2 regions of the Acidicapsa ligni genome follow, and region 1 is predicted to be linked to the other one. Evidence: riboswitches for the same ligand, from Rfam matches in the RefSeq annotation. Region 1 holds a riboswitch; the other holds the start of a gene.
What was found. A riboswitch is a leader RNA that binds a small molecule or an ion and turns the genes downstream of it on or off. The one in region 1 is predicted to bind fluoride.
Positions count from the first base shown of each region.

Region 2: another riboswitch for fluoride. It lies ahead of OHL19_RS04335 (voltage-gated chloride channel family protein); the one in region 1 lies ahead of OHL19_RS05970 (MFS transporter small subunit).

Region 1 covers NZ_JAGSYG010000001.1:1,449,958-1,463,749, forward strand. The annotation lists gene OHL19_RS05935 (hypothetical protein) at 1-187, opposite strand, end outside; gene OHL19_RS05940 (multicopper oxidase family protein) at 241-1,839, opposite strand; gene OHL19_RS05945 (phospholipase C) at 1,926-3,545, opposite strand; gene OHL19_RS05950 (YncE family protein) at 3,605-4,624, opposite strand; gene OHL19_RS05955 (efflux RND transporter permease subunit) at 4,634-7,705, opposite strand; gene OHL19_RS05960 (efflux RND transporter periplasmic adaptor subunit) at 7,702-8,934, opposite strand; gene OHL19_RS05965 (TolC family protein) at 8,931-10,316, opposite strand; fluoride riboswitch at 10,332-10,396, opposite strand; gene OHL19_RS05970 (MFS transporter small subunit) at 10,774-10,896, opposite strand; fluoride riboswitch at 10,985-11,053, opposite strand; gene OHL19_RS05975 (hypothetical protein) at 11,151-11,414, opposite strand; gene OHL19_RS05980 (hypothetical protein) at 11,428-11,982, opposite strand; gene OHL19_RS05985 (voltage-gated chloride channel family protein) at 12,080-13,792, opposite strand, start outside.
Region 2 covers NZ_JAGSYG010000001.1:1,090,510-1,108,861, forward strand. The annotation lists gene OHL19_RS04295 (putative quinol monooxygenase) at 80-367, opposite strand; gene OHL19_RS04300 (adenylosuccinate synthase) at 395-1,711, opposite strand; gene mutM (bifunctional DNA-formamidopyrimidine glycosylase/DNA-(apurinic or apyrimidinic site) lyase) at 2,276-3,166, shown strand; gene OHL19_RS04310 (response regulator) at 4,228-5,232, shown strand; gene OHL19_RS04315 (histidine triad nucleotide-binding protein) at 5,311-5,649, opposite strand; gene OHL19_RS04320 (M48 family metallopeptidase) at 5,668-6,993, opposite strand; gene OHL19_RS04325 (metallopeptidase TldD-related protein) at 7,085-8,845, shown strand; gene OHL19_RS04330 (metallopeptidase TldD-related protein) at 8,845-10,494, shown strand; gene OHL19_RS04335 (voltage-gated chloride channel family protein) at 10,550-11,890, opposite strand; fluoride riboswitch at 11,903-11,973, opposite strand; gene OHL19_RS04340 (septal ring lytic transglycosylase RlpA family protein) at 12,040-12,855, opposite strand; gene OHL19_RS04345 (hypothetical protein) at 12,918-13,106, shown strand; gene OHL19_RS04350 (hypothetical protein) at 13,283-14,233, shown strand; gene OHL19_RS04355 (radical SAM protein) at 14,629-16,722, shown strand; gene OHL19_RS04360 (hypothetical protein) at 17,015-17,914, opposite strand; gene OHL19_RS04365 (A/G-specific adenine glycosylase) at 18,256-18,352, shown strand, end outside.

The DNA.
Region 1 (13,792 bases):
ACGGACTTCCGGAAGCAGTTGCGGCGTAGGTCTCGGAACCAACCTGCAAACCTATCTCCGCCAGCTTCGCGTCGGGGTGGCAGTAAAGCGCTCGGCGTATCGTCGAAATACTCATCACTGGCTCGTCCACGAATAAATAAGCAGCTTGCGCTCCATCCTCAAGGCCCGAGTTCGTCATGGGATACAAGAAGACGATTCCTCCGAGATAGCAGTCAGGGAGTCCCAGGGATAGTCTTGAGTCTATGCAATGACTTGATAAGGCCGCATCATGTCGTTAGCCTCATGCTCCAAAATATGACAATGCCAAAGATATCTCCCCGAGTAGCCGTGGAAGGGTACGATGATTCGGGTGACCGTTCCTGCAGGGCATTGGACTACGTCCTTCCACCCAAGCTCATGAGGTTCAGGGAGCATCGACTCCCCCGTGTATCGCAGATTTCCGTCTGAGAGATAATCGTAGGTCGAGAAACTCCTCCGATCGAGAATTTGAAAACGCACCAGATGTAAGTGGATCGGATGAGTGTCTTCGGTCAGGTTGATCAAACTCCATATTTCAGTGGAATCCAGTTTCACGATCTCGGTCACGGGCTCTGCCCAATGCTTGCGGTTCAGCAACATGACCATCGCTTCGCCATTGTCGCTATCGAACTCGTTCAGGGTCAGCTCACGGGTCCGCACCGCCTTCGTTACATCGATCCGCTCGATCGGACGCAGCGCCATGGGAATTTGGTTATCATCGACTACGTGGTCACTGCCAACCCGGAACTGCATCAGCTGCAGATGATCGCTCATCAGGACGACAGCTTGACCGCGTGCCAGGCTAAAGTCCACGACGATGTCTGTGCGTTCGGCGGGAGCAAGCACCAGCCGCTTCATCTCCACCGGCGCAGAGAGCAGCCCCTGGTCAGATCCGATCACCTGAAAGCTCTGCCCATTCGAAAACGCAAGCGAAAAGAACCGCGAGTTTGCCGTATTGGCAATCCGTAATCGATACCGTCGCGGTTCGACATCGTGATACGGCTGGACCTTGCCGTTGACGATCATCGCATCCCCGATGAACTCCTGCGCCCACGCGCCTTCGTCGGGCGGATTCGGGTAGTAGAGCTGGCCGCGAGGATCGAAGCTCCTGTCATAGATCAGGAGCGGCAACTCATATTTCCCGGCCGGAAGGCGAAGCTTGTCCTCCACTTCATCGCGGATCAGATGCCAACCCATCAGGCCGGCGAATACGTTCATCCGGCTCACGCCCATCGCATGGTCATGCACCCATAGCCCCGCGGCGTCCTGATGGTTCGGGTAAAAGCACAACTTGTTCCGGCCGGGACCAAACCAATCTTCGGGATAGCCATCGCTGTCGGACGGCACGCGCGCACCATGCATATGTGCCACAGTGCGTGTCTCGGGAGCATCCTGCATATGAGGCATTGGGGCGTCGAGCGGCAGGAAGTGTTTCTCCGGCAACTCGTTCCACCAATCGATGAGGACGCCCTCGGCGCTACGGGTCTCAAAAACCACCGGAGCAGACGTTTCTCCATAACTCCACATCCGTGCCGGCGGGAGGTCACGATGCATGCTGCACGCGATCTCACGGATGTGGACGCGATAGTACGGAGCATTGACCGCCCGATGGATCTCTGAGGAACGCCGTCCGGCGGCGTGGAGGCGTTGCGGGAGTGGCAGAGGATCAACAAAAGCTTCCAGCTTCGTCGCATCCATCGTGCGAGGACGATGGGCAGGTGTTTCTTTCCTTCCACCCATCGCCATCCCGCCGCGTTGCATGGCGCGCACTTTTCTGCCGAACAGTCCGCTACCCGCGAGCATCCATCCTGCCTGTTTCATCAGGCGTCTGCGAGTCCACCTCTTCACCACTACCCGTCCCTCTGTTGGCCAGCGAATACTTGTCGCATCCGTCGAATCTCTCGCGATTACTTTGCCGAAGAAACCTCTCCCGTCTCCGGGTCGAGAAGTATTTTTCGCAGGTTTTGCGGTTTGCCCTTACTGAAGTCCAGCATACCCTTCAACGAGCCCGCCTTCTCATCGAAGGAGCCACCACCGAGACGCGCGCCATTCAGAAACGTGTCCTCAATCAGTCGCAGGATGGAGGTCTGGTCGGTCACGCTGTGGTCGACGTAGTTCGGCCTGGCCCACGGAGAGATCACAAGCAACGGAAGACGAGGGCCGTATCCACAGCGGCCAGCCGCGTGTTTTGTCTCGGGGCTAATGCCTCCTAGAGCGGTGGACATATCGCCACACTTGCCGGCGCCGCTTAGCTGGTCCAGTTTCGATTCGGAGCCATTCACCAATGGCCCCGTGAGATGGTCATACCAACCGTCCGAATCGTCGTAGGCAATGATCACCACGGTATGCTTCCACTCCGGCTGCTGCTGAAGGAAGTTGATCATCCCGACCACAAACTTCTGTTCGTCCAAGGGTGTCGAATATCCCGCGTGACCGTCCTGGTAGGCGGGTGCCTTCAGGAAGCTGACGGCGGGGAAGTTGCCGGCCTTCACAGCATCGACAAAATCATGCAGGTCGTACTGATGATTCGCGGCTCCATCCTGATTGGTGCCGATCGTCGCGACCGACTTCGGGCGAACATGTTCCGGGTTAGCGGTCGACTTGTAATACTGGAAGGGCTCATGATGCGGCAGATAGTCCCGCTTATTCAGCCCGGTCAGAGAGACCGAGCTGCGACGACAGCCCGTTGTCCCGTTGGGATTCACCACCGACAGGTCGAACCCTCCCTGGAAGAAACCCCAGGAGATATCCGCCTTGGTCAGCAGATCACCAACATTGCGGCCGGTCATATGAACCAGCGCGTCGGACGTGCTGGAGCAGACATCGCCCGATGGCTGCGGATCGGCGATGATGGTGAATCCGCCGCTCCCATCGGCAACGATGCCGCCTTGCGCGTTCTGGTCATTCACCACACCGTTCGTCTGGCCGGATGCGAGACTGATCGCGCCCGGTGTCGAAGGGCCAAATACCGTGTCAAACTGGTGGTCGCTCATTGCGTAATGCTGCGCATAGTTCCAGTACGCGGTCACCGTATTGCCGTCGTAGTACCCCATCGTCAGGCCTGTCGTGGAAGGAACTCCCGCTTTCTCACCGGGAATGCGCGGTCCGTCTGCGCTGCCAACCGACTTGGGAAACAGATCCATCTTGCCGCCGTCGTATGCAAGTTGTTCGGCCTGATAGTTGTGGTCCTGATCGGCAGTTGCCGCCTGATCGCGGCGGAGCCGGAACGGGTTCGCGCGACCGTTGCCATTCTCTTCATTGAGAAAATTGGGATTCCGGGTCAGCAGATCGCCGGAGAGACCCTCTACCTCCGGCGTCCCTGGCTGCGGAATGAACCTGGGATCTCCCGGTGGATTCAGAGCGACCGGATAGGTGGCGAAATAATGATCGAAGGAGACGTTCTCCTGATAGATCACGACGACGTGCCGGATAGCGTCTTTGGGCAGCACTTCGCTGGCACCATACATCGGAGCCGTCGCCGAAACTACGGTCGTAACGACCGCGACAAATTCACGCAAACTCTTCACCGCTCTCTTCTCCACTTTCGCGCCTTCGTATGCTGCATCAGATAATCGAATTTATTGGGCTAATGCACATCGAAGACATCGATGTGGGCCTTTTCGGCCTTTGAGGATGGGATCGCGAGCAGATATCTTCGTTGCCCAGGCAGCAGCAGCCCAGTCTTTGCGTCCTTCGCCGTGGCGACCCGTTGGATCAGCTCCACATGATTGGAGCGGGACACGTCATAGACATTCAATGAGCCGTCTCCGGGAACGAATAGCCGATTTGCCGAAGGATCGAGGTCCATATCATCTGGATCGGGTGGCGTCGGGATCGAAGTCTTTACCGATCCGCTGTCAGAATCCAATACGAACAAGACACCGGGATCGCCACACACGACAAACAGCCGATGATGTTCCCCGTCGAAGATGATGGGCGAGTTTTTCTTACACCCTGGGATCTTCCACGTCGAGATCCTTTGCAAGCTGTCGGCGTTGAAGATGCCGACTGCATTCTGATCGGCGAGATTGACAAAAAGCCGGTTGGTGGCGAGATCGAGAGCCATCGGCTGGAGGTGAAGCGCGTTCACAGTCACCGATTTCACGATCTCGCCCGTATCGGGGTTGATCGATTGCAGGATCGAAGAGGACTGATGCACACGATCGCCGCCAGCGGTCACATAGAGGCGCTTGCGCTGCGAATCGAAGAGGATGCAGTTTGCGCCTAGAGCAAGCTTGAGCTGACGAGTCTTCTTCAAGGTGACCGAGTTCACCAAAGCAGAAGCATCCGGGCCGCTGTCGGTGACCAGGATGGTTGAAGAGCCGGGACGCACGAGGATGCTGTGCGGGCTTTGAAATCCGGGGATATTCGCGATCCGCACCGCTTTCTGGAGATCGATCACTTCGATGCTTCCATTGTCTTCAGCAGCGACAAAGACCCTCTTTCCGACAGAGTCGTAGGCAAGATGATCGAATCCTCCCTGAACATTGGGAAGCTCAATCGATTGGGAGAGTCGCAGTATCGGCCGGCTCTCTGTCTGGCCGAGCCCAGCCATTGAAATGCTGGTGAGGACAATAGTCGAGAAAACGAAAGTCGAAACCTTCACGCCGTCACCTCAAAGACCTTTCTTGCGCAGGGAGTAGAAGAGCGCCGGTGTAATCACCAACGACAGGATCATTGAGATGACGACGCCCCCGATGACGGCAATCGCCAGCGGCTGAAGCAGCTGGGCACCGGAACCGACTCCGATTGCCAGTGGGAGCATTCCACAAACGGTGGCAAGCGCCGTCATCAGGATCGGGCGAAGCCGCCGGCGGCCGGCATGGAAGATCGCATCCCGAAGCGCATAGCCCTTCCCCGTAAAGTGGCTTTCGGAGTCCAGCATCAGAATTCCGTTCTTGTGCACGATGCCGATCACCATGATGATCCCCATAAAGGAAGAGATATTCAACGTTGTCTGGGTTATGAACAATGCGAGGAGACTTCCCGAGGTGCAGAGAACCGTCGCGATCAGGATCGCAATGGGATGGGAGAAGGACCGGAACTCAAATACTAGAATGATGAAGATCAAAAGCATGGAAGCCAGCAGGACGCGTGTGAGGCCGCTGAAGGATTCCTGTTGAATCTGGTACAGGCCACCAAACTCGATCTCTGTCCCTGGGGGAAGTTGAACTTCTTTATAGAGCCGTCGCTGAATCTCCTTCATCGCCGATCCAAGGTCCCGTCCCTCCAAATGTGCTGTTACTGCATCGAGGTTGCGAAGGTTTTCGCGATGGATCTCAGTTTGTTCCGGAGCCATCTCTTCATTGACCAGCGTGGAGAGGGCTACCGTCTTCCCCGTCGGGGACGTAATCAACTGGTCCTGAAGGTTCCGAAAGGAAGCACGATCTGCCAACGGATAACGCACGCGTAAACCGACGAGACGATCTCCCTGAATGATGTTCGACGCAAGCTTTCCGTCAAGAATCGTGGACTCGATATCGGCGATGTCACGAACGGAGAAGCCTGCCAACCCTGCCCGCTGCGGATCGACACGGAAGTTCATGCTGGGACCGATGGTTACGGTCTGATTTTCTACATCGACAACCCCCTTCACCTTCGGGAGCCATTCTTCAATGGACTTTGCTGCGGCTTTATAGGCGGCTTCATCCTGGTTGTAGATTTTGATTTCGATCGGTTGCGGGGACCAGGCGAGATCGCCTACGAGATCTTCGAGGATGTGGGGGAATTCAACCTGGATCGCAGGCTCTGTGTGATTGATCTTTTCCCGCAAGTCGGAGGTCACCTCCTCCAGCGAACGGGATCGCTTCTTCTTCAATTTGATGAGGAAGTCCCCGGTGTTGGGCTCCGCAATCGCGAGGGCGAGACGCGCACCGGTGCGCCGCGAATAGCTCTCGACCTCCGGCGTTTGCCGAAGAAATTGCTCGACGTGATTCAGGATGCGGTTGGACTCCTGCAGAGAGGTTCCCGGGGGCGTTCTGTAGTCCAGAACAAAGGCTCCTTCATCCATATCCGGTAGAAAACCGCTCCCCAGCCCGTTGTAAAGCAGAATACTCAGGACCAGGATTCCGGCCGCGATGTACATGATGGTTCGGGTATGGCTAAGACTCCACTCCAGGAGGCGCTCGTACTTTTCGGAGAAGAAGCGCAGGATTCGTCCCTCCTCCTGCTTCTCAGCCTCTTCTATCGTGGCGACACCTTCGCGCCGGTTTGGCCGAAGAAAGATCCCAGCCAAAACCGGCGTAAAGAAGATCGCGAGCACGAGCGAGGCGGCGAGGGCGGTCACGAGGGTCATCGCGAGCGCCCGGAAGAAGACGGCGGTGATGCCTCCAAGAAAGACGAGAGGGACGAATACGACGATGGGAGTAAGCGTCGAGCCAATGAGCGCAGGCGTGAGCTCCTGAATCGCGGTCTTCGAAGCATCCCAAGGGGAATTTCCGAGTGCCAGGTGAATGGAGATATTCTCAACGATCACGATGGCATCGTCGATGACCACGCCGATACATGCTGCAATACCTCCAAGCGTCATGAGGTTGAAGCTCATGCCTGTGAGCTTCATGAATACGATCGCGATCAGGACGGCGATGGGGATGACGACCGCGGCGACGATGGTCGTACGCCAGTTCTTCAGGAACAACAGGAGAACAATGACCGCGAGAAACAAGCCAATCACGATGCTCTCTGTCACACCGTCGATCGATTCGCTCACAAGCTGCGATTGATCGTAGTACGTCGACAGATGAATACCAGGCGGGAGTGACCGCTGCGCCTCCGCCAGAACTTCATTCACCGATCTCGCGATCTGGACGGTATTTCCGTCAGGCTGCTGCAAAACATTGACTAGCACCGAAGGCCGGCCGTTTGCAGTAACGATGTTGTACACCGGCTCTTCGCCGGGTACGACGGTGGCGATGTCTTTAATCTGAATGGGTGTGCCTTTGGACACATCCACTACCACGGACTCGACCTGCTCTTTGCTCTTGAGCATCCCAGTGACCGTGGTGAGGTAGAGATGATAATTCTCCTGAACCATCCCTGCGGGCTCGATAATGTTGCTGTTGCGTATCGCGTCCACGACCTTGGTGAGGGGCATATTCAGCGCGTTCAGCTTCGCTGGATCGACCAGGATGTGGAACTCGGGTTTGCGGCCCCCAACGATACGGGTATCGGCAACTCCCGGAAGGCGGTACAGGCGCGGCGCCAGATCGTAGTACGCAAGCGACCAAAGGTCAGACAGACTGCGCGTCTCCGATGTAATGCTGAAGCCAACGATCGGGAAGACCGAGAATGTCAGACGGTTGACATAGAAGTGCGCGGTGGGAGGCAATGTCGGAGCGATTTGCGCGATCCGGCCCTGCACCAGGTGAAGCGCATTCAGGATGTCTACATCCCAGCGAAAGAAGATATTGATCTCGGTCGAACCTCTTCCAGTGACCGATCGCACCGTTGTCACGCCAGGGACAAAGCGGACTGCCTCTTCGATGGGCCTCGTCACAGTCAGCATTTGGACATCGGTTGGGGTGATGCCGTTATCCACCAGGATGACGATGCGCGGGAAGTTCGTCTCCGGAAAGATTGAGACGGGTATCGAGGGGATCATGAGTGCGCCCGCGACGGCAAAAGTCAGCGCGACCAGCACGAGCGCCCGCCCATTGGATCTTACGAACTCTGCGAGCCGTCCGGTCATCGACTCACACCCGCCGGATTGACCTCTGTGCCGTCGGGCAATCCATATTCACCTGCGGTGATGACGACTTCGCCCGGCCTGACCCCAGAGAAGATGCGGACGCGTCCATCATCGAGAGCGACAGCTTTGACCTCTCTCAGATGAGCGATGTGGTGCTCATCGACGATAAATACTTTGGCCTGCTGAGTTCCTTCTTCGAACTCGACAGCGGATGCAGGCAGGACGATGGCGTTCGAGGCTTGCCCTGTAGCGATCTTCGCTGCACCAAAGAGCCCGGATTTAAGGACGTGGTCCTGATTGGGGATCTCGCACCACACCTCAATGGTGCGTCGGGCGGGGTCGACAGCCTGATTGACCACTGTCACCTTTCCGAAGCGCATCGTGTTGTTGATATCGCTGACAGAGAAGGAGCAGGCTTGACCGGTCTTGATCTCCGCGGCATCGTCGGCGTTGACCTGTGCCCGGGCAACGGCAGACGAGAGATCAACCACGGTGAACATGGCGGTTCCAGGGCTTGCGAGGTCACCGGGAAACACGAGTTGTTCTGTGACTGCGCCGTCGAAAGGGCTCCGCAACTCGGCGAAACTGAGATTCGCACTCGCGAGCGCTTCCCGCGCCTGCGATTGGGAGAGCGAATTCTGTGCCATGCGCAAATCCTCAGCGCTCGTATGCTTCTCCATCACATCGAGGTTCACGCGTGCCGCCTCGTAGTTCGCTTTCGCTTGAGCGAGATCGGATTCGCTGATCTGCAGCTCTCTACCCGAGATTGCGCCCTGGCCGAACAGCTGCTTGCGGCGGTCGTAGACCTTTTGCGCCAGATCCAGTGCCGCAGTCCTCGCGTTGAGCTCGCCGCGTACCTGGGTGAGTTGCGCGGGAATCGTGCCGGACTGCGTCCGCTGGAGCTGCGCTTCGGAACTCGAAACCGCCGCGGCGGCATCGGCTCTCTGCGCAGTGAGGTCCCTTTGGTCAAGGACGGCAAGCAGTTGCCCCTTCTTGACCATCTCGCCTTTGTGAACGAGTAATCGCTGGACGGTTGCCGTGATCCGCGCCGAGATATGCGCCTCCGATTTCCCTGAGATAGAAGCGGGTGCGCTCACCGAGAGAGGCACATTCGCCGTGACAACCCTTTGTACCGACACATTCACAACAGGCTTGGTGTCAGCCTTATCGCCCGACTTGCACCCCCACAGCAAGAGGCTCAACAGTAGTCCCGCAATAGGCCGTTTCATTGTCCACTCGCCACTTTCAGCGCCGATTGCGCATTGAGATAGTTTGCCCGGGTCGTATAGAAATCGATTTGCGCCTGCACCAGAGAACTCTGAGCCGAGACCACTTCAAGCGCTGTTCCTTCGCCGCCTTCAAAGCGGAGACGGCTCAAATTCAGATTGCTTCTCGCCAACTCGACCTGGTGCTCTGCAACAGGGATTTGGGCATAGCTCCCGCTAACCTGGCTGAGCGCGTCCTCATACTCCTTCGAGAACAGCCTCTTGCCGAGATTCATCCCGATCTCGGCTTGACCTGCGAGGGATTGAAACTGGCGTTGTTCGTTACGGGCTCGAAGGAAGTCGAAAACCGGGATATCGAGATGAACAAAGCCGGCATAGCCTCTGTCTCTACTGGTGACGTGCAGTGAGTCGATGCCATACTGAAACCCCAGATTGAGCTGCGGCAACATACGCGCCCGCGCCTGTCGAGCATCCGCTCGAAAGCCTTCGATCTGTGAAGAGAAAAGTTGAAACTCAGGCCTCTTGAGGTAAGGATTCTCCAGTTGGGGAAGGGATGGAGCCACGGGCAGGCTGTCGAGGTCGTCTGCAAGAACAAGAGGCGTTGCCCCATCTGTGGTCCAGAATGAGGCGAGATCATGGTTCGCTAGCTCTGCCTCCAAGGTCATCGCCTGCGCCGTCCGCTCGAGCAAGGCACTCTCTAAGGACGCTTTGGTCAAATCCGCTTCGGATGCTTCTCCGCCACGCACTAACTGGCTAACCTTGCTCTCAAAGTCTTTGGCCGCCTGCAGATTTTCAGTTGTCGAGGAGGCAAGTTGCCGGGCGAGCAGAAGGTGGTAGTAAGCAACAGAAACGTCCCGCTGCAAATCTCTCTCACTGATCACGACATTCACTTCGGCGGAGTGTCTGTTGGCCGAAGCGCGATCATAGATGGCACGAAGCCTTCCCGAAGTATCGACTTCTAGACTCGAGGTCGCCAAAGAGGAATACTCGCGCACTCCGTTGAGAGCCACAAAGCTGAAAGCGTTCCTGTCATAGAGGAGCGGGCTGTTATAGGTGAACCCATTCGAAATGGAGAGCTGTGGAAGGAAATTTGCTTTCGCGCCTCTCACTACGAATTTTGCGGCGTCCAATTGAGCGCGCGCCTGCTTAACGCTTGAGGGGGCATTCTTCGCCAGTTGAATGCATTGGGAGACGCTGAGAGGTTCTGTTGGAGATTTAGCTTGGACCGCTTGCCCAAGAGATGTGGCTCCGGCGAATACAAAGAGGAGACACAGGAGGACCTGAAAGGGTCGGATCGTGGGGGATTTGAGATTCGCCAGCTTGCAATGAGTCAGCGGCCGCTCTGAGCGGCCGACCGGCTCCAATAACGAATTCCTAAGACGCAAGAGGGCTCCTCAATTTGCACCGTAGGAGTCATCAGCCAGATTTCCGGCGGTTGCGGTGGAACCCCATCACCCTCGAATGTGAACCGATGCTATCAACTCTGGATTGCAAAATCAACGAACCCGGAAGCCTGCGCTCAACAGGCGGCCGCACTGCGTTAGATACTTATTATGTAAGTACCGACGAAATCATATGGTTCTCGAGGCTACATTCCACAGCTCATACTTGCTCGGCAACAGCCAAGGCACGCTCGATTCACTGCTCACGGCTCAAACTCAGCAAATCGCTCCGACGTTGGTGTCGGTCGCGGTTGTCTCCATACGCCGCGCCGCGTCTCTGGACATGGATAAGGTCGAGGATCCGTGCATGTGCTCCCGCCGCAGAATTGAAATGCTCAAATGGGTAACCCGTCTTCAGATCTCCAAATGGCGGTTATATGTTCAACGGGCAGAACATACTTCAGCGCCGGATGAGCGCCATCGCAGAGTGCAATGTCTGAAAGATACCCCAGAGAAATGGGATCATCACAACGGTCCAGGCTCCGATAATCTTCCAATTAGGCGTTCTTGCTTTAGCTTCCATCTTCCCTCCACTTCCTCGTTCGGCAGCAGATGCTGCATGTTCATCGTCGAGGCAATATGGCAGGACTAAAAATGAAAATGACTCCGGCCAGTTGCCAGGAGTCATCAGCCTCCCATTTCGGGAGGCGGTTACGGTGGATTCCATCACCTCTCGACTTTCGCCGAGTGCAAGAAAGTTAGCACGCGCGCGGAGCAATCGGCAAGTGACTGCTCCCTGCGACGTCGGCTAGACGGGGAAAATATAGGGGGCAGCTTTTACTGGATATCAGCCTGATCGTTCTTCTTGACACTGGGCACATGCGACGCCCAAATCCGCGCATAGCCTGACTTCCTCCATTCGAAGAAGCCCATGACGAGCAACGCAGCGAAGAAGCCTCCGCCCAACAAAAAAATGGGCCCCCGTTTCAGGTAGTACTCAACGACGCAGAATGGAAAGCCGAGGATACCCGCGCGAAAATTGATCTGGTTAAATCTCGACATCTGCTTCGGCTGGGGCTTATTGGTCTTGTCGTTTTCCATAGTTTCTCCTGCCCTACCGATATAACCCTCTCTGCCCGGCCAAAAACTCCGCGGCGTGGCCCAGGACGCCCCACCCCGCTCCCTCGATGTCTACCCCTTGTTGCTCCTGCAGACTGCGGATGAGCTTATCGCGGTAACGGGCAACCGCCCTATCGATCACAGGCGTATGAACCAGCGAGACCTGTTTCCGCAACTCAATGCTGTGCGGAATACATATCTCCCCATAGGTGTTCAGCCAATGCACCGTTGATAGTGTCTTGAAGGAAGCGCTGACCAGTCGAAGCTGTGTCCCATCTTCCTTAGCCAGCCGCAGGCAGATATCACAATCCATGGTACCCCCCAGCGACGCAGAAGAAAGCAGGTTCAGAAATACCTGAGACGCATCGAGACGATCATGGATCGCCGCGATTGCCCATGCGTGAAAGTTACAGATACCCTTGGGCCTGGGGTCTAGACTCGCCTGTACACACTTGGCCTGATAGTTTCGCATGTAACGGCAGAGCGGGCAGCCAGGTCCCGCGATGGCATCGAAAACTGACCGGTAAGGCTCGATTTTATGAGGCCTCATACTTGTGGCCTCCTTCGCTTAGGAGTACCAACTCTTCCAACAAGGAAGAGCTTCGATCTCGGAACGACGCTACAAATCCTACATCACGAACCATGGGTTAGTCGTCGTCGCCCTTCTTCATAAAACTCTCCGAGTGCTCAATCTCGAGAGCTGCTTCCAGCTCTTCCTTCTCTATCTCCGCTTCGTACTTCGCCTCTTCTCCTCGCAGAAAGACGGTGCGAACGGTCTTGAGATGGTCGCGATTGTGTTTCAGGAACGATTGCAAATCCTCTTCCTCGCCTACGAGCTCCAAACACTGCGGCAACCGCGCTGGAGGCATGTCGCTTGTGTCCATGACTAGATCCTGGTTCTTCAGGTATCCACCGATGACCCGATGCAGAAGAGCCTGCTCGATCCCATGGTCTTTCGCCTGGCGAAGCAAATAAGCGCCGAGACTCTGAGGTGCAAGTTTCTTCCACCACGAATCGGCACGCCGCATCTCCGATGCGGAAAAATAGAGCCTGAGTACACTGAGATGATCCATACGACTCCCTTCCATAAAACCGAAATTATCGATCTCCGCAAGGAGATCGTCATCAGGTCCTTCTCGCATCTTTGCCACCAACGCGAGTGACATACCTTCCTCTGCGGAATGATCGAGGTGTTTACTGCGACCGACGCGCTGCGCATGATAGATGCCGGCGTGCCCGGAAAACAGGTAGCTGACCACACAGGCGATTCCCGCATAGGCACCCGCTTCCGGCCCAAAGAGTTCCATCGCCATCAACGTCGATGAGATTGGAGTATTTGCTGCCCCGGCGAAGACGGCAACAAATCCCATCGCCGCGAGCAAAGACGAAGGCAAAGGCAGAATGTGGGACAGCGCGTTACCTAAGGTGGACCCGATGAAGAACAAAGGTGTAACTTCACCACCCTTGAAGCTGGCACCGAGCGTGACCGCGGTAAATGCGAATTTGCCGGCAAAATCATAGACGGGCAATTTGCTATTGAAGGCGGCCACGATCGTCGGTATGCCAAGACCGATATATTTCGTGGTTCCCAGGCCGAAGACGGCAGCGGTGACGATCAGGCCTCCGACAAACGGACGAAACGGCGCCGAGGCGATGTATTTCCGAGCAAGGTGGGAGACTGCGTGCGTTGCCTTCGCAAACGCCATACCCACCAAACCGAAAGCCATGCCTGCAACCATCGAAGACAAAATGCCGATGATGTTCAGTTGGGGAACGTTGGTCACATGATAAATCGTGTGGTGGACGCCCCAGGCTTTGGTTACGAGGTCTCCGATGAAGGCTGCGATAAAGCAAGGACCGATAGCGTCGTAGCTGAGTTTGCCAATCGCGAGCACTTCGATTCCAAAGACTGCGCCCGCTAGCGGCGTTCCGAAAACAGAGGCAAAGCCTGCGCTGATACCGGCCATCAGGAGAATACGACGATCGCTGTCGATCATCCGGAACGGCCGTGTGAGCTGGTCTGCGAGCGAAGCTCCGGTTTGAATAGCCGTGCCTTCTCGACCCGCCGAACCACCAAAGAGGTGCGTCAGGATCGTGCCGAGAAGAATGAGCGGCGTCATGCGGATGGGGATAACCGCGCGCGGATCATGAACCTCTTCGAGGATCATGTTATTGCCGGCTTCAACCGTACTGCCGAAATACTTGTACAGGTAACCTACCAGCAGACCAGCAGGCGCAAGGAACAGAATCATCCAGATGTGCTTCTCGCGAAAGTCCGTAGCCCAAACAAGAGACACAAGAAGAAATGCTGATGCTGTCCCACCCATGACACCGGCAAGCGCGGCGGGGGGGATCCAGCG
Region 2 (18,352 bases), 360 kb from region 1:
CTTGGACGCGACTCCAGGTCAAAAGGAATCCGTGGGGGCCGAACCTGCAAGAGCAAAGATTCGGCCCGAAGCCTTATGACTAGAAAATTGCCGTTAGGTTTTCTACTGCCCGTTCGCGCATTCGCTGGTAAAGTCCGCCTACGGCCAGCTTCTGAAAATGCGCAGACGCCCGGTGCGCTGCCAGTGATTCCTGATCCTTGTACTGCTCGTAGATCACTACCGTGTCAGGGTCGTCCTCCACCTGGTGGGGTATGTAGCTGACGCAGCCTGGTTCCTGGCGCGAGGCCTCGGCCAACTGGCGCAGCGTCTCGGCCATGTCTGCGCGCTCCTCGGCTGCAAATTTCAGGCGAACTATAAAGCTGACCATAAATTTTTCCTCTTTCGATGAATTCAGCTACGCGCTTAGAGCTGCCAGGGTATCCGCAAATTCAGGCAGAACCATCGTTTGTTCGCGATCGGGACCGGTGGAGACCATTCCGATTTTGGCTCCGCTTTCCCGTTCCTGAAAGCGCAGGTATTCCTGTGCGGCTTTTGGTAACTCGCCGAATTCGCGAATGCCTTCCGTGGATTGCTGCCAGCCCTTCAGGGTTGTATATCGGGGCACGATCGACTCTAACCCTTGCACATCCGCAGGTATCAGGTCGGTGAATTTGCCGTCAATCTCGTAGCCGATGCATACAGGAATCTCTGCGAGCTCATCCAGTACGTCCATTTTGGTCACAACCAGCCACTCTGTACCGTTGACCTGGTTGGAGTAGCGCAGCAGTGGGATATCCAGCCATCCGCAGCGCCTGGGGCGACCAGTTACGGCGCCGTATTCGTTGCCGCGAGCGCGCAGGGTGTCCGCAGAGCTGTCGTGAATCTCTGTTGGGAACGGACCCTCGCCTACGCGAGTTACGTACGCCTTGGTCACGCCAATCACGGTGCCGATGGCTGTGGGGCCTACGCCGGTTCCGGTTGCGGCGCCGCCTGCGGTAGCTGACGACGAGGTCACAAATGGGTATGTTCCGTGGTCGATGTCCAACATCGTGCCTTGCGCGCCCTCAAACATGACGCTGCCACCCTCGGCAATCACCTTGTTCAGCAGGTTGCCGGTATCGGTCACAAAGGGACGAACCTGCTCGGCTGCCGCGGCGTATTCGTCGAACATCTTCGCGGGGTCGATGGGTTCGCTACCAAAGAGAGCGTGGACGATGGCGTTCTTTTCCGCGCAGGCGTTCTCGATGTGTGTTTGCAAAATCTTTGGATTCAGCAGATCGACGACGCGCAGACCGCTGCGGGCCATCTTGTCTTCGTAGGCTGGGCCAATTCCGCGGCTGGTCGTTCCGATCTTCTGCCGTCCCGGCGCGCTCTCTGCGGCCAGCTCGATCATGCGGTGGTAGGGCAAAATCACCTGTGCACGATTCGACACGTACAACTGGTTGTCCACATCGACACCGAGATCGCGGAGCTTGGAGACTTCTTTCAGAAACGCAATCGGGTCCAGCACTACGCCGTTGCCGATTACGCCTTTGCATCCTGGGCGCAATACGCCGCAGGGAATCAACTGCAGCACGAACTTTTGGCCGTGAATTATCACGGTGTGCCCGGCATTATGCCCGCCAGCGTACCGCGCAACGGCAGCAAACTGCCCGCTCAGTACATCCACAATCTTGCCTTTGCCTTCGTCGCCCCATTGGGCGCCGAGCACTACTGCTGTCTTCGCTCGCATGAAATCCATTTCCTGGGGTTGCCCATTTTTCAGCCGTTCGCCCTCGGTTGACGAAGGTAAACACGGCTTTCCGGGCCAGACCATCCTGCCGGGCCTCGTACTGAGACCCTTTTCGTCAGGTCTTTTTCTTGGAATAGCGGCATCCCAAATCCGGGAGTACCCCCTTGAATGATATACCGGAGTCGCCCGATCGATATCAAAAGGTTTACCGGTTCCTGGTGGTGGGTGGGTTTGGGGTGATTGTCTTTTGGGGTGGGGGAGGCAGATTTTCTTTGGGTGTGATGGTTGGAAGGACAACGGCAAAAGGCTAACAGCTAACAGCAGATTCCCTTCGGGAATGACAGACAGAAAGGCAAGGGCAACGACAACAGCAACTACAAAGGCAAGGGCAACGACAACAGCAACTACAAAGGCAAGGGCAACGACAACAGCAACTACAAAGGCAAGGGCTAAGGGCAAGAACAATGTTCTGAACGTTCTGAATTTCGATACTGCATGCAAACTGACTTACTGCCGCATTTTCGGATGCGTCGAATTTTGGTGGATTCCATCTACACTTGAGAGATGCCTGAGCTGCCAGAAGTCGAAACGATCGCTCGCGGAGTGCACGAGCGCCTCAAGGGAGATCGCATCGTCGATGTCTGGTTTGGCTCGTATCCTCAGCCGTTTAAAACGCCGCCTGCACAGCAGGCAGCCGGGCTTGAGGGCCGGGTGATCCTGGCTGTTCATCGCACGGGTAAGCATATTGTTTGTGAGCTGGGAGATGCTGGCGACCGTCCAGGCTCGGCTTCATCCGATCCAACTGCCCAACAGTCAATGACACAACGGCTAATGACACAACGGCCAAAAGCTCAGTGGATTGTTCATCTTGGGATGACCGGACGGCTGCTGGTGACTACTCCGGATGGGCCGGTGGCGCCGCATACACATGCTCGCCTTACGCTGGCCAGTGGCCGGGAGATGCGTTTTGTGGACCCCAGGCGTTTTGGCCGCCTTGAATTTCGCGATCTGGGCCGTTCGGAGGCTTTTACAGGGCCAGGTTCTGAGCCTCTCACGATTACTCCTGAGGAATTTGCCGATCTTTTTCGGGGCCGCAAGCTGGCTATCAAGGCTGCGCTGCTTAACCAGACGCTGCTCCACGGAGTCGGCAACATATACGCCGACGAAAGCCTGTTTCGCGCGGGAATCCGCCCCAAACGCATGGCAGGCCGCCTCACCCGCGCTGAACTTTTTCGCCTCCACACGGCTTTGCTGGAAGTGCTGCACCATGCCATCTCACTGGGCGGCTCATCGGTTTCGGATTACGTGGATGCGGATGGTGTGCGCGGCTTTTTTCAGTTGGAGCACCGCGTCTATATGCGTACTGGTCAGCCTTGCCTGGTCTGCTCGACGCCTATCCGGCGGATTCTGCTTGCGGGCCGAGGGACGCATTTTTGTCCTGTCTGCCAAAGCTGATCTGGCCTGAATAAACTTCCATCTTCCATATTGTGTAGTTTGCTGAATCTGGAATCTCTTGTTTTTAGAATATTTCGATCCTGGCCCTGTCTGTAAGTTGAACAAAACAATCAATCGTGAGTTTGGCGCATCGATTGCTATATTCAAAGTGCCAGTGATGTGTAGCGACTGTGATTCACTCCAGTTTGCTGCAACTCAATGGGTTCCGGTAAGAGACGGGCGCCAACTAAGAGCGCTGTCCAGCCGGAGCCACATTACCAGAACCGGGGAGTGATCCTAGAATCACCCAACAAGGTTCTAAACTCTGGGAGGCCAGTGCCCAGGAATTAAATTCAGTGATTTAGTTGCGAGAGACAGAGCGCCACACCGCCAAGCGGGTGGCGTTTTTGCCTGTAGGGGCGAAACTGCGTCCCGATTCGGGTTCTGAATAGCCTAAGGCGGTTATCAAGCAGTTATTAATCGGAATCCACCTCTTGCGCTCCCGGGGCGGTAGCTGCAATACTCGGGCGCAGTTGGTGTTTGCTGAGAAGGAAAAGAACAGTTCGATTTGTTTGTCGTCTTGCCAGCACCCCAGCTTCCCTGTACTATCGGAATTGCCTGTAGAGCAGCTAATAAGCGCCTCCTCAGCCGGGTTGATCGGGCCGAGTAGAGCTGCAAGGTTGCGATACAGTCCTAGTACGCTGTTTACCGCGTTGGCTAACATCCACGCGCACTCTACAGCGGAAACCGGTTTTCCGGGAGAACTCAGCAGACAGTGAGTTTCGTGAGGTCCCAGTCGAGTGAAAGCTCCGCATGACCCGCGTCAGGAAGACCAGGCAAGCTTCGAGCGAAAGTCCGGAGCGTCGGAAGCAACAACAAGGCATCCGGCAAGCGAGTCTTCTATTTGTTTTGAACATACCTGCATCGGACGGTGCTGAAATTCGATCCATCTGCGAACTATCATTCAGCAGAAACCCGGTCACTTCAGCACAGGACGTATTGACAGGGTACGCAGCGCCCAGACAGGCCAAGGCTGCAAGCAACCCTTTGGATTCTTTGATACAGCACCAGGAAGTGCAAGCATGACGACAGAACCGACGCAGCCCTCCTCCGAGGCAGGGCCAGCCCAGGCGAGTGCGCCTGGGCAGTCGCAGGGGCATCGGCGCCGCCGACGCCGCCGCAAAACCAAAGCAAATCTCGCAGCTCACCAGAATCAGCCTGGCGTGAACTCCTCCGGACCGAGTCAGCCCGGTCTATTTGAGGGTGCTCAGCCGGTGGCGGCAAATCCTGCTCCTCTACAGCAGGCCCCACGGCCTTCCGCGCCGCAGCAGGGAAGCTCAAATCATGGCCAGGGTCAGGGCCAGAATCAGGGGCAAGGCCAGGGCGGTGGCGGGCGCAAGAAGAAAAAGCCCAGGCCTCAGCCGGCTTTCCAGGCTTCGCCGGGCAACAGCCTCAACGGGGCGAATGGCAATGGCGGCAATGGTGGCGGTCAGGGCAAAAAACGCGGCAAGCAAAAAGGTCCGCGCCAGTTTGTCGGCCCAATGGATCACAGCTATCGCGTGGCCAATGGGAATATCGCAGATGGTCCGCCTTCGACTATTCCTTTTCAGGGCAACGGCCACGGCGCTTATTACAATGACGCTCCGTCGCGTGGCATTACACCAACCATTGCTGCCGATGCTACGACACGCATTTTCTTCTTCATAGAGGATTTGTTTTTCCTGGCGAAGATCCAGGAAGCCAGCCGCAAGCTGGGCGTGAAAGTGGAGTTCGTCAAAGGCGACAAGGAAGTACTGGCGCGCATCACGGACGGACCGGAAAACGAGCGCCCTGCGCTGCTCGTCTTCGATCTGAACAATGCAGCGGCCAAGCCGTTGACGATTATTCCCAAGCTGAAAGCAAAGCTCAAGAAGTCGGTCTCTATCATCGGCTTCCTCTCTCATCTGCAGGGCGACCTGAAGATGAAGGCATCGGAAGCGGGTTGCGACACGGTTATGCCGCGTTCCGCTTTCTCGCAGAGCCTGCCTAACCTTCTCCGCCGTTACGGTATGGAAGAGGAAGAGGATAACTATCCGCAGCCGATGTAAATCGAGCTGCAAAAAAGCAAGAGGCGCTTCCGCTGGGAGCGCCTCTTGCTTTGTATTGAAAGCGAATCTGGCCAGAATTTAGCCCGGAGGCCAAGCCATGCTGCGTCCACCGAGTAGATGAACGTGCAGATGATCGACTGTCTGGCCGCCGTCTTCGCCGGTGTTGATGACGGTGCGATAGCCGCGTGTCAGGCCCTTTTCTCGCGCGATTTCAGCCGCGACCCAATGAAGATGGCCTACCAGGGCGGGATCTTCCCCGGTTATTTCGAGGAGCGAGGCGATGTGCTTTCGAGGGACGACCAGCACATGCACTGGCGCCTGCGGAGCAATGTCCGCAAAGGCGTAACACTGCTCGTCCGAGTAGACCTTTGTTGAGGGAATGCTTCCGTCGATGATCTTGCAAAATAGGCAGTTCATAGCCTCACCAGTGTATCCCTACGGTTTGGAAAAGAACGTCGGCGTTTGCCCGGCAGCCCAGGGATCATAGTGCGCCGCAAACGTAGACCGGCTCTGAATGGATGGATGATCCGAGATCCAGAATTCAACAAATTTGTTTGGATCTGGATCGTCGAGATATACCTCACCCAGTTGCTGGAACGCGGCAACTGCCGTTCGCTGCGGATCGGCTACGATGCCGTGAATCGCCTCCTGGCCGTAGACATCGGCCTCATGCTCGATGTGCCGGCTGGCGAAGCTGGTGATAGGCTCCGTCGCTACCTGCAAGGCCATTACTACCAGAAGCAGGACTGTGAGGCCGGGCAGGCTGCCAATGGAATCGACATGCCAGCGTACTCCAAACCGGCGCACCAGCCAGGCGCTGAGGCTGGCGGTAAGCCAGAAAAACATGAACATCCCAACGGTTGCCAGCGCTAGTCCTTTGGGAATGTGGTTGAGTACGTAGTGTCCGCTCTCATGCGCAAAGGTGAAGAGAATTTCGTCCTCGGGCATTCGGTCGGCTGTCGTATCCCAGATGACAATTCGCTTGGAAGCACCAATGCCCGTTACGTATGCATTGAGTCCATTGCTCTTTTCGCTGGCTTTCATCAGAAACATTCGTTCAGGCGGAATGCTGGTGCCGGTGCGAGCGACGACGCGCTCCAGATCGCGAACCAGTGCGGGATGTGACTGCGCCAGCGGTTCGTATGTATCGAAAAGCGGTTCGACCAGAGCGGGTAGCAAAAATGTTCCCAATAGCATGATGGGGACAGCGGCCGCCCAAAACCACAGCCAGTAGCGGCGTTGGGACCAATCCCAGCGCATCAGGCCCAACGCCAGCATGAGCAGGGGAGTTTCGAGAACCACTGCCAGCCCCAGGGCTTTCGCCATATCCAGCAGCCACGCGCCCCAGCCTTCCACGCTGATGCCGTAGTGGAGCGAAACCGCGTGTCCAGCGACGGCGAAGGGAATCTCGCCCACGATAAACACTGCAATTACCAGCAATGCTGAGTAGATTCCGCCCTGTAACCACCAGAGCCGCGACCTGCGCGCAACCCAATCGGCCAGTTTTGCGGCGGTTCCGCTGGCCAGTAGCAACCATAGGACTGCCAGCCCCCAGAGTTCGAAGCCGAAATGCAGGAAAAGCCGCTCCCGCCCGAGCACTATGGCCTTGGCCAGCTTGTCTGGAGGCAAATGGTAGGTCGTATAGGCTTCGCCGGTTCCTGGGCTCTGCGCAATCAGGGACGAAGCAAGCGCGATTCCTATTCCTGCAATGAAAAAACTTCTTCTAAAACTCTGTAGCCACTTGCTGCCGCATATTCTCACGTCTTCAACTCCACCCTGCCGCACTATCTGCGACAATAAACGCACAGAAACGGTTTACGCTTGCCTTTCTCACCTACTCATGAAACCAACTTTGCTGGCAGCTCTTAGATTGCTTCCTGGCGGCGTCCGGATCGGGCGAATCGCCGGTTCCTGCGCCCTCCTGCTTCCACTTACTTTATCTTCAGCGCTCAAGGCGGAGCAGCCATTGCCGCCACTGCTGGATACCATGACCGGCGAGTTGACTCGCGCCATGAGTACCCTGGGCAAGAGCACTGAGAACAAGGCCAGCGAAAAGCAGATTCCGCCTTACTTCCTCAGCTATTCCGTTGCAGATGCGACCGGGGTGACTATTCGCGCTCAATATGGTGCGCTTGCCGATTCGGAGAGCAACCATCAGCGTGTGGTGGATGTGCAGGTCCGCATTGGTGATCCCAAGCTGGATAATACCCACGGAACGCATCGCGCGTCGGCTGTGAACACGCTCCAACTGCCGCTGACCGATGATCGCGAAGCGCTGTCGCGTTCGCTTTGGCTGGCAACGAACAGTGGCTATGGCGCCGCGCTGGATAACTATCTCCGCGTCAAGACTGAGGCCGAGGTACGAGCCAAGGAAGAAGATTCCTCTGGAGATTTTTCTACGGAGTCAGCGCAGGTAAGCGTGCAGAAGCCCGCGCCTGCGCCGATCGTCAACAAGGCAGCGTGGGAAGATCGCGTTCGATCGCTCTCGAAGATTTTCCGCGAATATCCCGATGTTTATCAGAATGTGGTCATGCTTACAGCGCAGAGTGAGACGGACTACTTTGCATCGTCTGAGGGTTCGCGTCTTGCCAGTCCGCATCAGGCGGCGCGCCTTATTGTTTTCGCTGTAAGTCGCGCCGACGATGGCATGGATCTCTTTCGCGCGCAGACATTCGAGGCTGAAACAGTCGACAAGCTGCCCGCGCAGCCTGAACTTGAAGCGGCCTTTCGCGAACTGGGTAAAAGCCTTGAGGATCTTCGCAAAGCGCCGTTGACGGAGCCTTTCAATGGTCCGGCGATTCTCTCGGGTCGTGCTGCTGCGGTCTTCTTCCATGAAGTTCTCGGCCATCGTCTTGAAGGACAGCGACAGCGCGGTGATGAAGAGGGGCAAACCTTTACCAAGGAAGTGAACAAGCCTGTTCTGCCAAGCTTTCTGTCGGTTTCAGATGACCCAACGCGTACATCTTTTGGCAGCACGTGGCTTAGCGGCAGCTATGACTTCGATGATGAGGGACAAAAGGCGAAGAAGGTCGATCTTATCCAGGATGGTGTGCTGAAGACCTTCCTCATGTCGCGTCTTCCGATTGCCAGCTTTAGTAACTCCAATGGTCATGGCCGCGCCCAGACTGGCCATGTTCCCAATGGAAGACAGGGCAACCTGATCGTGACGTCAACCAAGTCTGTGCCTGAGCCCGAGTTGCGCAAGATGCTTATCGACGAAGCAAAGAAACAGGGTAAGCCATACGGTCTCTACTTCGAAGACATCTCATCGGGATTTGCTGTAACTACGCGCAGCTCGCCACAAGCCTTCTCGGTAATACCGCTGGTTGTTTATCGGGTATATGTCGATGGTCGTCCTGATGAACTGGTTCGTGGCGTCAGCATCGTTGGCACGCCGCTGGCTGCGATGAAGCGTATTCTCGCTACGGGCGACAAGAGTGAAGTCTTCAATGGCGAATGCGGTGCGGAGTCCGGCTCCATTCCAGTGTCTGCTGTGGCCCCGGCTATGCTGCTTACCGAAATCGAAACGCAGAAGCAACAGCAGGGAACGCAGCGTCCGCCAATCCTATCTAATCCCAGCGCAGTTATTGCGGCAGCAGGAAAGGGAAACTAATGAAGAGATTCGTAATCCCTTTCGCAGCCCTGGCGCTTCTAACATCAAGCCTCATTGCAAATGCTGAGCCTAGCCGAGCCGATGCGGAGAAAGATCCCGTTCTCAAGGCAATGCTGGCTGAGCTTGATCGCAGCCGTGAGCAGCTACAGCTGAAAGGTTTTGAGAAGCCGTTCTTCATTCAGTACCGCATTGAAGATATCGAGGACTATCAGACCAAAGGCGACTTTGGCGCGAGTGTTGGTGAAGACAATCATCATCAGCGCATAGCCCGCATCACGGTTCGCGTCGGCGATTACAAAACGGATAGCTCCACTGCACGCGGCGATGGGGCTGTTCAACTGGCCGCGCTGGATAACGATCCACTGGCTCTGCGCGCCTCGCTTTGGCAGGCGACGGATCAGGCGTATAAGGATGCGCTCTCAGCTTATGCGCGCAAGCTGGCCCAGTTGAAGCAAGTGCAGACTCCGCCACAGGCCGATGATTTTTCGCATGAGTCGCCTGTCATTTCGCTTGAAGATACCGTGAGCCTCAAGGTAGATGGGCCGCAGTGGGCCAGGCGTGTCGCAGCGGCCAGTGGCCTGTACCGCACAGATGCATCGCTTAAAGCGAGTGAAAAAGATGTGCAGTATGCCACGGCTATGTTCCATGCGCGGGCTGCAAATATCTACCTGGTCAACACCGAGGGCACCATCGTTAGAAAGGGACAGACCTCGTTTGAGGAGTCCTTTGCTGTGGGTACGCAAGCGGCGGATGGAATGCATCTCGATCGCTCTTACGCCAGTAACGGTGAGGTTCTCAAAGATATTGATTCACCGGAGGCTTTCACCGCACATGCAGTAAAGCTCATCGCGTCGCTGTCTGATCTGCGCAAGGCTCCGCTTGTCGAAGAGGAATATCACGGGCCTATCCTGCTCTCTGCAGATGCCTCTGCCGACGTTATGCATGAACTCGTAGCGCCTAACATAATTGCGACGCGTCCGGATCTTGGTACTGAGGCTCGCACGAAGGGCGCGTTTGCTTCGAGTTATCACGCACGCGTGTTGCCTGAGATTTTCAGTGTTATCGACGATCCGGGACTGCGTACTTTCAAGGGCAAAAATCTTGTTGGAGCGTATACCGTTGACGATGAAGGTGTCATCGCTCAGCCGGTAAAGTTAGTCACGGACGGACGGCTTGAAAACTACCTCATCGGGCGGGAGCCGGTGCGTGATTTTCCCAAGTCGAACGGTCATGGGCGCGCTGCCCTCGCTGGTCCCGCGTATCCAGCTATCGGTGTTTTGCAGGTCTCTGCAAAGGACGGGATCGACGATGGCGAACTCAACAAGAAGCTGCTTGCGCTCGCTAAAGATCGCGACCTCAAGAGTGTTTATTTTGTCGAAACTCTCGGCCCAGAACTTACGCCACGACTGCTCTATCGAGTGAGTGTCGATGGTACGCGTGAGCTGGTTCGCGGAGCTACGCTCGACGATCTCGATCAGCGGACTTTGCGCTCTGGCATTGTCGCTGCAGGCAAAGAGCCTTTCGTGGCCAATTACATCGGAGCGGTGCCTGAGACCGTTCTCGCACCGGCTTTGCTTTTTGACGATGTAACTGTTCGCCGGGCCAATGAGAAGAATGACAAGCTGCCGTTCTATCCGCCACCGAGCTAAAGAGCTTTGATTATGCCAGGCTGTTTTTGCAGCCTGGCATAACTGATTACTTAGATTAATCAGAGTTAGGCGGCGTTGCTTCGGCACGTATCTTGTCTAATTCAGATGTTGAAAGGCTATCCACGCCGTGCCTCCAGCCGTGTTTGCTGTGGCCCAGCCGCTGCGCTGAATAAATGCCAGCGTGCCCTGAAAAAAGATAGCTTGCTACGCATGCAATCACCGCATAACTCCCTGCTTCAACACCGAATAACTCAATCGCCATGAGTGAAGAGGCAATCGGGGTATTTGCTGCACCGGCAAATACTGCCACGAAACCCATTCCTGCAAGCAGACCGGGTGGCAGCGGCAATATCCACGCAAGCGCATTCCCCAGGGTCGCGCCGATAAAAAACAGTGGTGTGACTTCGCCGCCCTTGAAGCCAAAGCCCAGTGTTACTGCGGTAAACAGGAGCTTCGCTGCAAAATCATATGCGGGCAGATGTTGCGAAAACGAATCCACAATCATCGGAATACCGAGTCCGATGTATTTTGTCGTTCCTATCGAAAACACGGCTGCCGCGACAATCGCGCCGCCTACAAAAGGCCGCATTGGCTCCCAGCGGATTGTCTGCTTGCTCCACTTTGTGATGGTGTGCGTCAATCGTGCAAACAGCATGCCCACGAGTCCAAAAGCTATGCCGGCAGCAATCGCTGCGAGGAAGCCAATCCAGTTCATGGCGGGGATTTCTGTTACTCGATAAGCGGTATGTTGAACGCCCCAGGCATGGGTCGCGTAATCCCCTACGAACGAGGCTACAAGGCAGGGGAAGAGGGCGCTGTAGCCGACGCTGCCGATGGCCAGCACTTCAATGCCGAAGATTGCGCCTGCCATCGGCACTCCAAACACGGAACCGAATCCGCCGCTCAGGCCAGCCATTAGTAGAATGCGCCGGTCCCGCGCGTTTAGCCCGAGAGGCCGCGTCAACTGGTCCGCCAGCGAAGCGCCTGTCTGGAGCGCGGTGCCTTCGCGTCCGGCCGATCCGCCAAAGAGATGCGTGATCACCGTACCCAGCAAAATCAGCGGTGTCATGCGCAGTTGCAGGGTAGCTTTCGGGTCGTGAATCTCGTCGATGATGAGATTGTTTCCGCGCTCAACGGACTTGCCGAAGTAGTGGTAGAGCAGACCGACGGCGAGCCCTGCAACGGGCAAGAGAGCGATCATCCACTTGTGGCTTTCACGCACATCTGTCGCCCATGCCAGTGAGACCAACAGCAGTGCTGAAGCTGATCCGGCGAGCACTCCTACCGCCGCGGCAATCAATAGCCAGCGGACAAGGCTGAGGAATACGCGCACTTGTTCTAAACGCATGGGACCGGCGTTTGCGAGCGGTGCGAGACGAGCAAAGATTTTGGGCAAGTATCCTCCTACAGAATCGTAGGAGTCATCAGCATGCGCGGGTTGCGCAGCGGTTCGGGGCGAACTCCATCACCCTGAGAATGTACCCGTAGAGTACCAAGCGTCTTCGATCGGGTCAAACAAATCCTGCGGTTGAGCTATCGGCGAGATCAGTCCAGCCGTACCAGGTAGGCATCGCCTTCGACTGGCCTGATTCGCTTGGCCAGCATCTCTGCCGACTCTCGGTTATCACCAGCAGGACGAATTCTCACCCAGTATCCAGTTGGTCCGGAAAAATCGATTACCTGTGCCGTGTTGTACTCGCGCTCCAGTTGCTCATGCAGCTTCACAGCTTTGCCCTCGTGCTCAAACGCGCCAATCTGTACGCACCAGCGGCCGCCTACGTCGATTGATCGGGGGGCTTCATACACATCCACACGCACCGTTGCGAGACCTGCGCGATATACGCCTGTGGCCTTTGCCGATGCCATGGAAAGGTCGAGTGTGCGCCCCTGTACAAAGGGGCCGCGATCCGTCACGCGCATTGTCGCCGACTGGCCTGTCTTCTCGTTGGTCACGGTAATCAGCGAGCCCATGGGCAGTGTGCGATGCGCCGCGGTCATTACGTTTTGATCGAATACCTTGCCATTGGCACCAACCCGATTATGGTAGGGCGGTCCGTACCAGCTCGCTACGCCTTCTTCGGAATAGATTGGCTTGTGACTCGCCACGTATTGCTCGTCATCGGCCGTAACTACGCTCGGTGGAGGAGGTGCGGGCGCTGGCCTGTAAGACGGTTGCCGGGACTGAATCGGTGGGGGCGCGGGGGCGTTTGCTATGGGAGCGTATTGATGATGGTGGCAGCCTGCGAGCCCGGCCATCATGAGTCCGGTGATCATGAGTGAGGCAGCGCCCAGCAGCGCGGATCTGCGCCTTGTTTCACGCTGCGGCAGCATCTCTGCCACGGCATATTGCCGGGCACTCAACGCGCGGACCCTTCGCTCGTACTTGTACTCGAACTCGGGGCATCTGATTTAGGCGTGTATGGATGCAGAGTGTTGGCCAGCTTCTCCAAGTGCCCCGCCAGCAATCGCAGAGCGCCGCTCGACTCTCGCCTTACCTGTGGAACCACGACTCGGTCAACGTAGGCTACTGCGCTGCGAAGTTCGTAGGCAACGTCATCGACGGCCTCTTCGACACGCTGGCCAAACCCGCTTCCGTACGGATTTCGAGATGAAGCATAATCCTGCATATACGATGCGACCTCGCTTTAAGTCTGGGCATCGCGTGCGCTCTAGTCAATGGGTTTGGCGGCGAATCGGGCTTGCGGGGTGCCGTAAACATTACTCCTGCGCGGGGATTTCCGGAGCGGGCTACCTTTTTCACTTTTTTTACATCGAAAGGTGAAGCAAGATGAAAATGATTCCAGTGAAGCCCATCAAACTCAACGAAATGTTTTTCTCCACCGCTCCCACAGGAATCTCTGTGGTCCTTTTCGGTTGCCTCGTATTCAGTTTTGCAGCTCCGACGATGGCGCAGGAGGCGCATTTTTCCACGCCTGAGCCTGCCGAACTTGTGTCGCTGTATGAGGCATCCGCTGCCCGAGAGCCTGCTCCGCTACTGGTTACGGACGAGCAGCAGGCTGCACCCTCCAATACATCTTCCAATGCATCCGGCAATCTGCCGGATGAGCCAAAACCGGCGAATGCGCACACGAAAAAAGAGTGCCGCTTCATGCCTTGTCCGTGGCCGAATATGGATTGGTACAAGAGCTTTGTGAATGGGCCCCAGGTGAAGCCACTTACGCCAAAGGAAAAAGGCTGGCTGGCGCTGCGGAACTTCGTCGACCCGTTCAACGCTGTCACGATTCTTGGCGAGGCGGCCATCTCGGTTGGCGCGGATTCGCACTCTGCCTATGGCCCGGGTATGCCGGGTTTTGGACGATACGTGGGCGTCAGCTACACAGAGGATCTGACCGGGGAATTTTTCAATACCTTCCTGATTCCGTCCATCATGCACCAGGACCCGCATTATCACCGCATGCCTACTGCGTCCTATCAGCGCCGCATCTTCCACACGGTTGCGCAGGTGGTCTGGACCCAGGGCGACAATGAAAAAGGCATGCTGAACTACGCGAACCTGGTGGGCTACGCCATCGACGATCAGATCGCCAATCTCTATGTGCCGGGCCGCCAGACCAACGGAAGTGCTACGACCCAGCGCTACTTCATTGGACTGGCCACGGCACCGATCTCGAACCTGATCAGCGAATTTCTCCCGGACATTGCCAGCCATATCCATGTGCAGGTGGTTGTTGTGCAGCGCATCGTTAATCAGGTGGCTCTGAAGAACAATTCTGACTAGGTCATTTCTCCTAACGGCATATTCTGCGCGGTATATTCTGCGCAGCGTCTGCCTGCGCGGCTTTTCATCAAGAAAAGCCGGCACTTTGCAAGTGCCGGCTGGTACATTGCAATAGGAGAAATGCTCCAGGGGATGGCGGGGTCTTTCGCTCGCCGTCATTTCCCGCGCGGAAAGAAATTGTTAGCCCATGTTTTAGACCCTCCCGCTCCGCGCCCGCTTGTCGCCGTTCAGACGCAGATTTCGCCATTCACTGCGTGGACTTTGAATTGACCCGCCTTACCGATTAACCTACTTATGAGTCAATAGCCTCCGATCCTGCAATCAAGTTGGACAGAGGCCGCACCGGACGGGTTTTTACTGTCCGCGACCACACCTTTAAGGAGATTCCAGCGCCGATGTCAAAAGCGAGTAAATACGCAGAGAAAGCCGTCGTCTACGCAGCTAAGGGTGCGTGGGCAGTGTTCGAGCGCCTCAACAGCATCAACCCGAATGCGTCCATTACCCCCAAGTGGAGCGACAAGCCTCTGCTCAAGAGCTGGCAGAAAGAGAAGCCTCCCCTCGGATGGCCTCGTTCGACCGATTCGCTCTGCCCGAAGTGCGTACCGGAGATTCGCCAGCAGATTCTCGACGGCAAGCTTCCGCACGAAGTTCTTCTCAATGAGAAGGTTGGCGAAATCAAGGCTCAGATCATCGAGCGCGATGGCTCCATCTATATGGTCAAGGATTGCCCCAAGCATGGTCACTTTGAAGATCTGATGTCTCACGACACGGCCTTCTTCCGGCATCTTGAAGAGACCTTCCCGGGCCGCGACATCCGCGCTCACAATGATGAGAAGCTGCACAATCACGGCACGTCCACCGTTACCCACGGCCGCGGTTCGGTTCTCACCATCGATCTCACCAATCGCTGCAACATGATGTGCGATCCCTGCTTCATGGATGCAAACCAGGTCGGCTTCGTTCACGAACTCACCTGGGATGAAATCAAGACCATGCTCGACAACGCGATCACCATCAAGCCGCGTCGTCAGATGAGCGTGCAGTTCTCGGGCGGTGAGCCGACCCTGTCGCCTTACTTCCTCGATGCTGTCGCTTACTCCCGCAAGGTTGGTTACAACAGCGTTCAGGCTGCTTCGAACGGCATCGAGTTCGCCAAGAGCAAAGAGCTTTGCCGCGCTGCTGCTGAAGCCGGACTTCGCTATGTCTACCTGCAGTTCGACGGCATCGGCAACGCTGCCAACTCGCACCGCAAGGTCGGCAACCTGTTTGACGTCAAGCTGCAGGCCATTGCCAATCTGCATGAAGCCGGTGTGGATATCGTGCCCGTCACGACCATCATCAACGGCATCAACAATGAGCAGGTCGGCCGCATCGTTGAGTTTGCGCTCGACAACCCCAAGACCATCAGCTTCCTCAGCTTCCAGCCGGTTTCTTTCACTGGCCGCGATGAGGACATCAGCGACGATCGCCGCCTGGCGCAGCGTTACACGCTCAGCCATCTCGCGCACGACGTCAAGAATCAGACCGGCCTCGGCGAACCGACGCGCGACTGGTTCCCTATCAGCTTCATGAGCACCTTCTCTGACTGGGCCGATAACGTTCACGGACCCAACAACGACTGGGGCCAGCTCTCCTGCGGATGCCACCCGAACTGCGGTATCGGCATGGCGCTGATGATTGATAAAGAAACCAAGGAAGCTGTTCCCGTAACCGCTTTCCTGAATGCAGATCGTCTTGCCAAGGATGTAGCCAAGGTGAACGATGCCGCTCGCGGCAAGTTCCTCTCCATCTTCGGTATCACGCTTGCTCTGCTTCGGAACTACGATCCGTTCAAGGCTCCTACCCACTTCACGATCAGCTCCATGATGAAGAAGATGGACAAGAGCTTCGGCGCCACCGGTAAGGATTACGGCAGCGTCAAGGGCGACCGTACCCTGGCGGACATCGAAAAGCGCCGCGCCGATCGTTGGAACTTCCTCTTTATCGCCGGTATGTGGTTCCAGGATCTGTTCAACTACGACTTCCGCCGTACTGAGCAGTGCATCATTCCTTACGCCACGCAGGAAGGCGAAATCAGCTTCTGCGCTTACAACACCGGCGTAGGCTGGCGCAACATCATCGAGAAGATGCACATGACTGCTACCCTCACCAAGTGGTACGAGGAGCACGGTCGTCATGAAATCTTCGCCGGTGGTAAAAAGGTCGGCATGGCTGAGCCGGGTCACAAGCTCCAACTGAACATGGAGCACGTCAACTCTGAAGCTAATCACACGCTGGACGATCTCGGCATTGCCAAGAACTCCCGCGAAGAGAAGATTCGCGCCCGCGACGAAAAGATCAAGGCCGACGCCGAAAGCGCTCGTATGGCCAAGCTCTATCGCGAGCATGTTCTCGGTGAAAAGCCAATCGAAGGCCTGATCCGTCTCGACGCTATCGCTCCCGCGAAGCCTGTCGCAACCCGCAGCGAAGAGCCAGTCGCAGGCGACTAGTTCCAGCCGCTTCACGCAAAAAGGCCGTCCGTTGAGGACGGCCTTTTTGCGTCTGGTGACTGTTTTAATGTCTGGGTATCGAAGGTTTTTGTCGTGGGTCAGTTTGGAGTGGAGAAGCAGATTCCCTTCGGGAATGACAGCCAGAACTGCAACTGCAAACTGCAATTGCAACGGCCAGGGCTAAGAGGAAAGGCAATGGCACCGGCAATTTCTAAGGGGAAGAGATGACAATTCTGCAAAAAGAAAGGCCGCTCTCACCGGAGCGGCCTTTCTTTTTGCGAAGGAGAAACTCTTACTTGGTCCAGCCGCTTGGCCTGGTTCCAAAGCTGTATGCCACGCCAAATGAAACGATTGGATAGAAGCGGAGCAGATTTACGTCGTCCTGGTATTTCTTCACCTGAACGGCCAGATCGGCCTGGGCTGTGGGGTCGGTGGCTACATTTACGCAGTTTTGGCCCTGCGCATCGCATACATACCCGTTCAGGGCCAGCGAGAAGGTGGGAGTTTTTGTAAATGCAGCGCCGATCTCAAAGGGGAAACTGAAATGGCGTCCTGAGCGAGGAATCGTGTTGCCCCATCCGGTGGTCATCGTGAAAGCCGGTGATCCGTTTCCGAGCCCTACAAACCCGATGCCTCGCACTGCTTCCGCGCCCTTCGCGGAGTAGTAGTTGTGGTCGTTCAACGAAAAGCTTGTGCCCGCCTGAGCCAGGAAAGTCGCATTCGCACGGTTGAGGTTGTAGAACTGCAAGCCGGGGCTTAGGCGGAATCCCTTGTGAAACGGGTAGTAGTCGGCCGATACCCCCGCCGAAGCAAGGTGGATGTTGGCATTGATGTTGAAGCCCTGCGCGCTGAAGTTGTTTGCCGTGTATTGGAAAAAGTTTCCCGAAGCGCGAAAGTTCACGTGCCGGGTTAGGTTGGTAGAGGCCTGTACGCCTACGCCAAGCGGGGAGATATTTGCACCCAGGGCGACACGGGAAAACGGCCGCACACGGTCCGACACCGGGCTGGCTGGGGTATAGCCTCGGACACTGCCTGCTCCGGCGAAGAATGGAGCGCTGATTTCAGTCAGATCTGGAGTGAAAAAAGGCTGAAATCCCGATCCCGTTGTGAGGCTACTGGATTCGCTCGACGCTGCATGACCCTGCGAAAAGCAGGATGCAGAGAGAGCGAAGATAGCCGTAGACGCGATCAACAGAGCAAATCTTGAGCACAAAGAGAATATTTTCAAAGGAAGCTCCAATGGGGGAAATTACCTGTGCAGTTCCAACGTCCTGCAAATCCCCTGCCTACTTTAGGATGCGAAGTGCGATAGGGTGCAAGGGGAATTTCCCAAATTTCAGTTACTTGTTTGCACTAAAGTTACATTACCAAACACTGGCCTCTTCTTTTGTCGGCTCAATCTGTATTTAACTTGAGAGGCGGCGAGGACCGGAGAAAGATCGGGCGTTGGTTATCGGTGTGGGTTCCTTTTTGGAACTGTCCAACTTAACTACTAAAATTGGATCTACAGGCAGCAGACTGAAGGATATTTCCGTGGCGCAACTACCCTTTAACATCCTCGACCAGGATAGCGATTCCGCATCCGGGACTCTGCATGAGTTGCGCCGCTGTTTGCTTGCCTGGTATGGCC